3 linked regions of the Flexivirga oryzae genome follow. The protein of the gene in region 2 interacts with the protein of the main gene of each other region in a pairwise test. Links are inferred from orthologs where the notes say so. Each region holds a gene or a part of one and is shown on either strand. Other genes may lie near its edges. The genes, in order: FHU39_RS11855, dnaE and rplL.

Region 1 (3,034 bases), 1.9 Mb from region 2 along the record:
TACATGGTCAACCACGAGGTCGGCCATGCGCTGGGCCACGGGCACCAGTTGTGCTCGAAGAAGGGCGCCTACGCCCCGGTGATGCAGCAGCAGACGCTCGGCCTGCAGGGGTGCAAGGCGTGGCCGTGGCCGAAGCGGCCGAACGCCGCCGGTAAGGCCTGAGACCCGCCGATCGGGTCGGTCAGCCGAGAGGAAGCAGCCGCACCGGTCGAAACTCCAGCAGCGACAACGGATCTCGATAGTTGTTCGGGCCGACCAGCAGTCCCCAGTGCAGGCACGGTCTGTCCCCGCAGTGGTCTCCGGCCGCCAGGGTGGCGATGCGGTCGCCGGCCGCCTCGACGGTGCCCGTGGGATCCCGATCGGTCACCGGCTCGTAGGTAGTCCGCCGCCCTCCGGCGTGCTGTACGGCGATCACGCCGCGACCAGCGATCACGCCCGAGAAGGACACCGTGCCGGCACCCGCCGCGAGCACCGGTTGGCCGACCGACCCCGCGAGATCGGCGCCCCGGTGCCCCGCGGCCCACGGCTGCGGCGGCGCCTCGAACGGTCGCAGCACCTGCGGTTTCGGGTGCAGCGGCCACCGGAAACCGTCTGCCGGTGTCGGGTCAAGGCTGACCGGAGGAGCAGCGGACCCGCCACCGAGCGCCGCACCGGCTGCCGCGACGAAGGCGGCCACGGCGCGCCACACATTGCTCATGTCCGCAGGCTGCGCCGCGGCCTCCCGCCGGACCAGTGGCCGCAGCCGCGCCTGTGGACACTGCCCGGCCACCCGCGGGGCTGTGGACTCGTCCCCGCCACGTACCCCCTCTTGCCGAGAGGCCCAGCAAATGCTCACGGGCCCAGAAACACCGCGCCGCGAAGGGCCAATTTGCTGAGCCTGTCGCGCGTTGCTGAGCCTTTCGGCAAGGGGGTGAGCGGTTCAGGGGGTCGGGGCGGCGAGGCGGGCGAGCCGGGTCGCGGCCTCGGTCAGCACCTCCGGACGCTTGCAGAACGCGAAACGGACCAACGTCCGGCCCAGCTCGGGATCGTCGCAGAAGACCGACACCGGCACACCGACGACACCCACGAGTTCCGGCAACTGCCAACAGAATTCCAGCGCGTCGGTCGCACCGACCGACGACACGTCGGCGATCGCGAAGTACGTCGCCTGCGGCTCGCTGACCGCCAGCCCGGCCTCGCGCAGACCGCGGGTCAGGATGTCGCGCCCGTCCTGCAGGGTGTGCGCCAGCGACGTGAACACCTCGTCCGGCAGGCCGAGGCCGGTCGCGATCGCGGGCTGGAAGGGGCCGCTGCCGACATACGTCAGGAACTGCTTGACGGTCGCGCAGGCCGTCACTAGCTCCGCCGGACCGCTCAGCCAGCCGACCTTCCACCCGGTCGCCGCGAACGTCTTGCCCCCCGAACTGATCGTGATCGTCCGGTCGAACGTCCCCGGCAGCGTCGCCATCGGCACGTGCTGCCCGCCGTCGAAGACCAGGTGCTCGTACACCTCGTCGGTGACCACGATCGCGTCGTGCTCGCGGGCCAAGCCAGCGATCAGCTCCAGCTCGGCCCGGGTGAACACCTTCCCGGTCGGGTTGTGCGGGGTGTTGAGCAGCACCAGGCGGGTCTTGTCCGAGAACGCCGCCCGCAACGACTCCTCGTCGATCGCGAAGTCCGGGAAGCGCAGCGGACTGGTCCGGCGGACGGCTCCGGCCAGCGCGATCGTCGCGGCATACGAGTCGTAGTAGGGCTCGAAGGTGACCACCTCGTCACCCGGCTCACACAGCGCGAGCACGGCCGACGCGATCGCCTCGGTCGCGCCCACGGTGACCAGCACCTGGGTGTCGGCGTCGATGCTCAGGTCGTAGAAGCGGCGCTGGTGCGCGGCGATCGCTGCGCGCAGTTCGGGTATGCCGCGCGCCGGCGGATACTGGTTGCGGCCGTCCGCGATGGCGCGCCGGGCCGCCTCCAGCACCTGCGTCGGGCCGTCGGTGTCCGGGAAGCCCTGCCCGAGGTTGATGGCGCCGGTGCGTGCGGCCAGGGCCGACATCTCCCCGAAGATCGTGGCGCCGAAGCCCTGCATGCGGTCGATCAGCTGCGTGTCCATAGACCTGTCACGCTAGACCCGCCCCGGAACGACGCGGCCCGCGCCCGCGCCGCGCGTCGGTAGAGGCCCTCGCGACCGCCCGATTTCGCTGCCGGTGCCGGTGCCCGTAGACTGTTGCCACGGCCCAGTGTCACCACTGGGTCGAATTCGCGCGTCTCACGCCGGTGTATGCCGGGGTGGGTCCGTCAGTCCGGCCGGTTCTCCTCGGGGAGCGGGTCGGTCCGGACCCATCGGGGCGCCAGGTTTGCGTGTGCGTCATACCGACGACATGCGTGAAGACAACTGGAAACCCATATCAGAAAGGACTTCGGCATGGCCGTCGTCACGACCCGCCAGCTCCTCGAGAGCGGCGTCCACTTCGGGCACCAGACCCGTCGCTGGAACCCCAAGATGAAGCGCTTCATCCTCACCGAGCGCAACGGCATCTACATCATCGACCTGCAGCAGTCGCTGACCTACATCAACGACGCGTTCGAGTTCATCAAGCAGACCGTGGCCCACGGCGGCACGATCCTGTTCGTCGGCACCAAGAAGCAGGCGCAGGAGTCGATCCAGGAGCAGGCCACCCGCGTCGGCATGCCCTACGTCAACCACCGCTGGCTCGGCGGCATGCTGACCAACTTCAACACCGTCCACAAGCGTCTCGCGCGGCTCAAGGAGCTCGAGGAGATCGACTACGCCGACGTCGCCGGCTCCGGTCGCACCAAGAAGGAGCTCCTGGTCCTCAAGCGGGAGAAGGACAAGCTGGAGCGCACCCTCGGCGGTATCCGCGACATGGCCAAGGTGCCCTCGGCCGTCTGGGTCGTCGACACCAAGAAGGAGCACCTCGCCGTCACCGAGGCGCGCAAGCTGAACATCCCGGTCATCGCGATCCTGGACACCAACTGCGACCCCGACGAGGTTGACTACAAGATCCCGGGCAACGACGACGCGATCCGCTCCGTC
Region 2 (4,289 bases):
GCTTGACCGCCTGCTCGGTCCCGGTCTCGCCGTACTGGTGGTACCACTGCGAGATCGTCCCGCCCCCGCCCGAGCCGCCGCTCGCACCACCGGTGCCGCCCCCGGTGCCGCCCCCGCCGGACGAACGGCCGGTGTTGCCCCCGCACGCGGCGAGCGCGCCCGCGGCGAGGATCCCGCCACCGGCGGCCAGCAGCTGACGCCGGGACGGCGTACTCACAGTCGCATAACGTCTCATGATCGAAAACATAGCGGGCCGAACGGACATCCGGCCGGATTGACGCCCGCCGGGCGGGCAGGTCATCCGACCAGGCAGGCCGGGCCCAGCAGCGCCTTCAGGTCACCGAAGAGCGCCGGGGAGGCGGTGACCCGCAACCCGTCGTCCAGCTTGACGGTGACCGACCGACCCGGCTGGGTGAGCTTCAGGTGCACCTCGGTGGCGCCCGGGTGCTCGCCGAGCACGCCCTTGAGCCGGTGCGCGAGGCCGTTGTTGGCCCGCACCAGCGGCATCGTCAGCACCACCGGACCGCGCACGTCGCCCTTCAGCTCCGGCAGCGTCATCTCCTGCGCGGACAGCGACCTGGTGTCGTCGCGCTCCAGCACCCGGCCCTTGACGACGCACACCGTGTCGGGGCTGAGCATGGTCGAGACGGTCATGTAGGTCTTGGCGAAGAACAGCACCTCGATGCTGCCCTCCAGGTCCTCCACGGTCGCGATCGCCCACAGCTCGCCGCGCTTGTTGCGTTTGAGCTGCAACCCGGTGATCAGTCCGGCGATGGTGACCATCGAGCCCTCCTTGGGCGCGTCGTCACCTTGCAGCCGGGCGATCGAGGTGTCCGCGTGCTGGGCGAGCACGTGCTCGATGCCGAACAGCGGGTGGTCGGAGACGTAGAGCCCGAGCATGTCCCGCTCGAACGCCAGCTTGGTCTGCTTGTCCCACTCGATCTCGGGGATCACCGGCAACGCGGCAAGGTCGATCGCCGGCTCGTCACCGAAGCCGCCGAACAGCGACTCCTGGCCCTGCTCGCGCTTCTTGGCCTCCTCGGACATGGCGTCGACGTAGGGCTCGTGCACCTGCACCAGACCCTGCCGCGGGTGCCCCAGCTCGTCGAACGCCCCTGCCTTGATGAGGGATTCGATGGTGCGCTTGTTGCAGACGGCGGAGCCGCACTTGCGCAGGAAGTCCTCGAAGGAGACGAACTTGCCCTTCTCCTCGCGGGCTCGCACGATGTCGTCGACGACGTTGGAACCGACGTTGCGGATCGCGGTCAGCCCGAAGCGGATGTCCTCCCCGACGGCGGTGAACTCCGCCTCCGACTCGTTGACGTCCGGCGGCAGCACCCGGACACCCAGCTTGCGGGTGTCGGCGAGGTAGATCGCCATCTTGTCCTTGGAGTCCTGCACCGAGGTGAGCAGCGCCGCGGCATACTCCGCCGGGTAGTTGGCCTTGAGGTAGGCCGTCCACACCGACACCAGGCCGTAACCGGCCGTGTGCGACTTGTTGAAGGCGTACTGGCCGAAGGGGAGCATGGTCTCCCACATCTTGTCGGCCGCTTCGGAGGAGAAGCCGTTCTTCGCCATACCCTCCTTGAAGGCCGGCTCCAGCTCGTCCAGGATCTCCTTCTTCTTCTTACCCATCGCCTTGCGCAGGGTGTCCGCGCCGCCGAGGGTGAAGCCCGCCAGCTGGCGGGCGATCGCCATCGTCTGCTCCTGGTAGACCAGCAGGTGGTAGGTCTCGCCGAGGATCGGGTCGAGGGCTTCCTTCAGCTCCGGGTGGATCGCGGTGATCGGCTGCCGGCCGTTCTTGCGCTCGGCGTAGTCGGTGTGCGCGTTGGCGGCCATCGGCCCCGGCCGGTAGAGCGCCAGGACCGCCGCGACGTCCTCGAACCGGGTCGGGCGCATCAGCTTCAGCAGGTTGCGCATGGCACCGCCGTCGAGCTGGAACACCCCCAGGGTGTCGCCGCGCGCCATCAGCTCGTAGGTCTTCGGGTCGTCCAGCGGGATTGTCTCGGTCGAGATGTCGATGCCGCGGTTGGCCTTGATGATCTTGATCGCGTGATCGAGGATGCCCAGGTTGCGCAACCCGAGGAAGTCCATCTTGATCAGGCCCATCGCCTCGCACTGCGGGTAGGCGAAGCCGGCGATGATCATGCCGTCCTTGTCGCGACGGTGCATCGGCAGCACGTCGAGCAGCGGCTCGGACGACAGGATGAACGCGCACGCGTGCACGCCCGTGCCGCGGATCAGGCCCTCCAGGCCGAGACCGGTGTCCAGGACCTTCTTGACGTCGGGGTCCTGCTCGTAGAGCGTCCGGATGTCGGCGCCCTCGTTGTAACGGTCGTGCTCGGGGTTGAACAGCTCCTTCAGCGGGACACCCTTGCCCTGCACGTCCGGCGGCATCGTCTTGCTGATCTTGTCGCCCAGGCTGAACGGGTAGCCGAGGATGCGGTTGGCGTCCTTGACGGCCGCCTTGGCCTTGATCGTGCCGAACGTGTTGACCTGCGAGGTGTAGGCCTCACCGTATTTGTCGGTGACGTAGTCGATGATCTTGTCGCGCTGGCGGTCGTCGAAGTCGAGGTCGATGTCGGGCGGGCTGATCCGCTCGGGGTTGAGGAACCGCTCGAACAGCAGCTTGTGCTCGATCGGGTCGAGCTCGGTGATGCGCGTCAGATAGGCCACGATCGACCCGGTCGCCGACCCACGACCGGGGCCGACCGACACACCGACGTCGCGTGCGTGCTGGCAGATGTCGGCGACGACCAGGAAGTAGGACGAGAAGCCCATCGGCTCGATGACCGCCATCTCGGTCTCGATGCGGTCCAGGACCTCCTGGCCCGGCTCGCCGCCGTAGCGCAGCTGGATGCCCTCCTGGATCTTCGTGCGCAGGAAGGTCTCCGGCGTGTGCCCGTCGGGCACCTCGAACTTGGGCATCCGGTCGACCTCGGCGAAGACCTCGCCGTAGTCGCCGACCATCTCCGCCACGGCCAGCGTGTTGTCGCACGCCTGCGGCAGCTCGCGGAACAGCTCGCGCATCTCCTGCGCCGACTTCAGGTAGTAGCCGTCGCCGTTGAACTTGAACCGGCCCGGGTCGTCCTTGTTCTTGCCGACCCCGACGCACAGCAGGTCGTCGTGACTGTCGGCCTGGTCGGCGGTCACGTAGTGGCTGTCGTTGGTGGCCAGCAGCGGTATGTCGAGCCGCTTGGCGATGTCCAGCAGACCCGACCGCACCGACCGCTCGATGTCCAGGCCGTGGTCCATCAGCTCCAGGAAGTAGCTGTCCTTGCCGAAGATGTCCTGGTATGCCGCGGCGGCCGCCAACGCCTCGTCGAACTGCCCGAGCCGCAACCGGGTCTGCACCTCACCGGACGGGCACCCGGTGGTCGCGATAATGCCGGTCGAGTGCTGCGAGATCAGCTCCCGGTCCATGCGGGGCTTCATGTAGTAGCCCTCGAAGCTGGCCAGCGAGCTGAGCCGGAACAGGTTGCGCAACCCGGCCGCGTCCTTGGCCCACATCGTCATATGGGTGTAGCGGCCGCCACCGGAGACGTCCTTGCCGCCCTCACCGTCGACGTTGGCGTCGCGCTTGCCGCCCGGCGCCCAGAACTCCTGCTTGCGCGAGAAGCGGGAACTCGGCGCGACGTAGGCCTCGATGCCGATGATCGGCTTGACATCGGAACCCTTTGTGGCACCGAAGAATTCGTAAGCACCGAACATGTTGCCGTGGTCGCTCATGGCGATCGCCGGCATCCCCAGGCGCTCCACCTCGGCGATCATCGGCTTGACTTTCGCCGCCCCGTCGAGCATGGAGTATTCGGTGTGCACATGCAGGTGCACGAAGTTGGCGGAGGCGGCAGGATCGGACATCGCGACGAGTCTAGGACCGGGGTCGGACAGCCCGTGCAGGGCACGCGCGGATGTGACGAATGAGGCTGGTGGTATGGCGGGGCGCCTTTCGTCATACCCGGCCCGTCCCCAACCACCGACCGTCGGCACTTCGGGACGCCTTCGCGCGCCAAACCCGTCCCCAACCACCGACCGTCGGCACTTCGGGACGCCGCATCGCCCCAAACCCGTCCCCAACCACCGACCGTCGGCACTTCGGGACGCCGCATCGCCCCAAACCCGTCCCCAACCACCGACCGTCGGCACTTCGGGACGCCGCGAGCCGCTCGCCGCAGAGCGCCCGCTCAGCCCTCCCGGGCGATCTCCAGTGCCCGCGCGAGGTCGGCGGGGTACGGGCTCTCGAAGGTCACCCACTCGCCCGACCCGGGGTGCGTGAAGCCGAGCGCCTT
Region 3 (3,036 bases), on a different replicon or contig from region 2:
CACCCGCGGAGCCGAGCAGGTGCCGGGCGGGGACTTCGCCGTGACGACCTACGACGGGCCGTTCATCGACCTGGACCGGGCGTACGGCGTGCTCGGCCAGTCGGTGACGGAGCGGGCGATGTCCGGCGACGGGCCGGTGCGGGAGCGTTACCTCCCACGCGGTGACGAGAAGGACCTGATCGACCACACCACGATCGTGTGGTGGCCGGTCACCACACGATCGTGACCGGCGGTCAGGCGCCGGCGGGCGCCGATTTGCCTGCCGGTCGCTTCGGAACGTACCCTTGAGGCACCGAAGACCGCCGGTTGTTCATGTGCCCCGGCACATGACCGAAGGTTCCGCGACGAGCGGGCGACCAGCGCAGGTGAGCCAGGCAGCACGACCACGTCATACCTGTTATGACGCGTGACTCATGTGAGCCCCGGACACTTGTGCCGGGGCTCTTTTTCGTATGTCGGGCCGCGGCGATCCATCGGGACGAACATTCACCGATCAAGGAGGTCCGCATGGCCAGGTCCGACAAGTCGGCTGCCATCGCCGAGCTCACGGACAAGTTCCGTGACTCGGGTGCGGCCGTGCTGACGGAGTACCGCGGTCTGTCCGTGGCACAGCTCACCGAGCTGCGCAACTCCATCCGTGAGCACGCGACCTACACCGTGGTGAAGAACACGCTCACCAAGCGCGCCGCCGAGGCGGCCGGTGTGACGGCATTCGAGGGCGACCTACAGGGTCCGTCCGCGATCGCCTTCATCACCGGTGACCCGGTGGAGGCTGCCAAGGGGCTGCGTGACTTCGCCAAGGCGAACCCTCTGCTGGTGATCAAGGGCGGCGTCATGGACGGCAAGGCCCTGTCATCGGAAGAGATCACCAAGCTTGCGAGCCTCGAGTCTCGCGAGACCCTGCTCGCCAAGCTGGCCGGCGCCATGAACGCGTCGCTCAGCCAGGCGGTCTACCTCTTCGCCGCGCCGCTGTCGCAGACCGCTCGGGTCGTCGACGCACTGCGTGCCAAGGTCGAGACCGAGGGCCCGGTTGCCACCGACGCCCCGGCCGCTGCCGCCGAAGAGACCGCGCCCTCGGCCCCGGCCGAGGCTGCGACCGACGTCGCCGAGGGTGGCGACGAGAGCTGAGTGCTCCGGCATACGGCTCGAATCTTTAACAAGGACAAAGCCACTCACGGCATACGACCTGCGTGGTCGTAGAAACGAACGAAAGGTTGCCAACCATGGCAAAGCTCAGCACCGAAGAGCTCCTTGACCAGTTCAAGGAGATGACCCTGATCGAGCTCAGCGAGTTCGTCAAGGAGTTCGAGGACACCTTCAACGTCACCGCTGCGGCTCCGGTCGCCGTCGCCGCTGCTGGTGGCGCCGCCGGTGGTGCGGCCGCCGAGGCCGCCGAGGAGAAGACCGAGTTCGACGTCATCCTCACCGCCGCCGGTGACAAGAAGATCCAGGTCATCAAGGAGGTCCGCGCGCTGACCTCCCTCGGCCTGAAGGAGGCCAAGGACCTGGTGGACGGCGCTCCGAAGCCGGTTCTGGAGAACGTCGACAAGGACGCGGCCGAGAAGGCCAAGGAGCAGCTCGAGGGCGCCGGCGCGTCCGTCGAGCTCAAGTGAGCTGACGCTTCACAGCTTCACTGAGGCGGCCCGATCCCACCTGGGATCGGGCCGCTTTCGTGTGGGTGGCGCGGTCTCGACGCAGAGCTGGAGACGATGAGTATGCTCACGCGACGTGATGCGGATGAGGTGCTCCCGGGCTGCACTGAGTGGTGCGGCATGCCTCCTCCTGATCGTGGGGTGTTCGTCATCGGGCAAACCGGTGACGGCACGACATGTGTCGTCACCCGCAGAGGCCAGCCGCTCACGGTCTACCGGTAGCGGGCATGCTTCATCGGTGGGCCAGACCGCTCGGGCCGCTCCCGCTGATCTGCGCGTGGTGGCACGGAAGTCGTACGAGGTCACTGCTGGGGTCGTGGGCCACGTGGCTGTCTTCGGTGATTGGATCGCGTACGCGTCCGGGCCAAGCGGTGGAGCCAACCCCACCACGGTCTCGGTGATCAACCGGCGAACCGGCGCCGTGCGCCGGATCGCCACGACTGCATGGGCCGACGGGCAGACGGATTGGGTCGAGGGCACCGGTAACTGGGTGTTCTGGACCGATCAGAGTTTTGAGCCGACCGACGCGACGACTCCGGCGTGGACATTCAAGGGGATGGATCTGCTGACCGGCAAGGTCATCGAGCTGGACCATTCGGACTCGTGGTCGTCGCCCACTCCGATCCCACGCGCCGCCAACGGTTACGTGGTGTGGTATCGCGCAGCGAACAGGAAGGGGACCACTGCGACGGTGTGGACCTTCACACCGAAGACCGGCAAGAAGCACAAGATCGGCACCGGTTGGTACTCGTTCACCACCCCTGCCAAAGGGTTCGTCGTGTTCACGAGGCTGATCGAGCCCAGCAGCCCGAGCACGAAGCTGATGGACGTCAGCCTGTCGTCCGGGCAGGTTCGGCAGATTCAGGGTGGTCCGGACGCGACCATTCCACGGACCGCCAATGGGTCTGACCTCCTGGTCTGGCTGGCACCGTCGGTGAATGATGCGGAGAGCGTCAACTGGGAGACCGGAGTTTCCGGACGGTCGACGTCTCTGGTTGAGCCTGCGGCAACGATGGCGGTCCCTGGCAAGAACTTCGTCGCGTTCGCGGACAGAGACGGCGATCTCGAGGTGGTCAACGCAGCCAACGCTCATGACCTGCTCACGGTGACGACGGATCCCGTGTTCGTTCCCTGCCGTGTCGCCGCCGGTGGCAGCACTGTTGCCTGGTGTGAGCAGGAGTCGTCGACGCGGATCATGATCCGGACCGTAGAGGTCAGCTAGCCGGCCATCGCGGACCCGTCGAAGGGAAGTGCCCGCCGCTCCGAGTTGCACCGACACGATGGGCGCGATCAATGACTCAATGACCGCCTCACAATCTTCGCCGCCTGGGGCTACCGTCTGACGATGCCGCAGCAGACGTATTGGAAGGTCCCGTTTGAGTGG

The links.
Region 1: the proteins of dnaE (region 2) and FHU39_RS11855 interact in binary tests that used the Escherichia coli proteins (3 or more experiments, as listed by UniProt). The link is inferred for Flexivirga oryzae from one-to-one orthologs.
Region 3: the proteins of dnaE (region 2) and rplL interact in binary tests that used the Escherichia coli proteins (3 or more experiments, as listed by UniProt). The link is inferred for Flexivirga oryzae from one-to-one orthologs.

Annotation. Positions count from the first base shown.
Region 1 is NZ_JACHVQ010000001.1:2,510,458-2,513,491, reverse strand. The notes cover bases 5-2,890. They hold FHU39_RS11855 (pyridoxal phosphate-dependent aminotransferase), read right to left. Parts: upstream 2,090-2,890; coding sequence 920-2,089; downstream 5-919. Other genes in these bases: rpsB (30S ribosomal protein S2), read left to right, coding at 2,402-2,890; FHU39_RS11860 (M23 family metallopeptidase), read right to left, coding at 182-697; FHU39_RS11865 (DUF3152 domain-containing protein), read left to right, coding at 5-162. Outside these bases: more of FHU39_RS11865, read left to right, coding at 1-4; more of rpsB, read left to right, coding at 2,891-3,034. UniProt on the Escherichia coli protein: Shows aminotransferase activity with methionine and histidine as substrates, and to a lesser extent also with phenylalanine.
Region 2 is NZ_JACHVQ010000001.1:644,857-649,145, reverse strand. The notes cover bases 98-4,238. They hold dnaE (DNA polymerase III subunit alpha), read right to left. Parts: upstream 3,862-4,238; coding sequence 298-3,861; downstream 98-297. Other genes in these bases: FHU39_RS02975 (RluA family pseudouridine synthase), read right to left, coding at 4,185-4,238; FHU39_RS02985 (ABC transporter substrate-binding protein), read right to left, coding at 98-235. In the rest of the region: more of FHU39_RS02985, read right to left, coding at 1-97; more of FHU39_RS02975, read right to left, coding at 4,239-4,289. UniProt on the Escherichia coli protein: DNA polymerase III is a complex, multichain enzyme responsible for most of the replicative synthesis in bacteria. This DNA polymerase also exhibits 3' to 5' exonuclease activity. The alpha chain is the DNA polymerase catalytic subunit.
Region 3 is NZ_JACHVQ010000005.1:39,413-42,448, forward strand. Bases 31-2,918 are described here. They hold rplL (50S ribosomal protein L7/L12), read left to right. Parts: upstream 31-1,223; coding sequence 1,224-1,613; downstream 1,614-2,918. Other genes in these bases: FHU39_RS21095 (MerR family transcriptional regulator), read left to right, coding at 31-226; rplJ (50S ribosomal protein L10), read left to right, coding at 508-1,128; FHU39_RS21110 (hypothetical protein), read left to right, coding at 2,074-2,874. Outside these bases: more of FHU39_RS21095, read left to right, coding at 1-30; FHU39_RS21115 (GNAT family N-acetyltransferase), read left to right, coding at 2,998-3,036. UniProt on the Escherichia coli protein: The binding site for several of the GTPase factors involved in protein synthesis (IF-2, EF-Tu, EF-G and RF3). Is thus essential for accurate translation.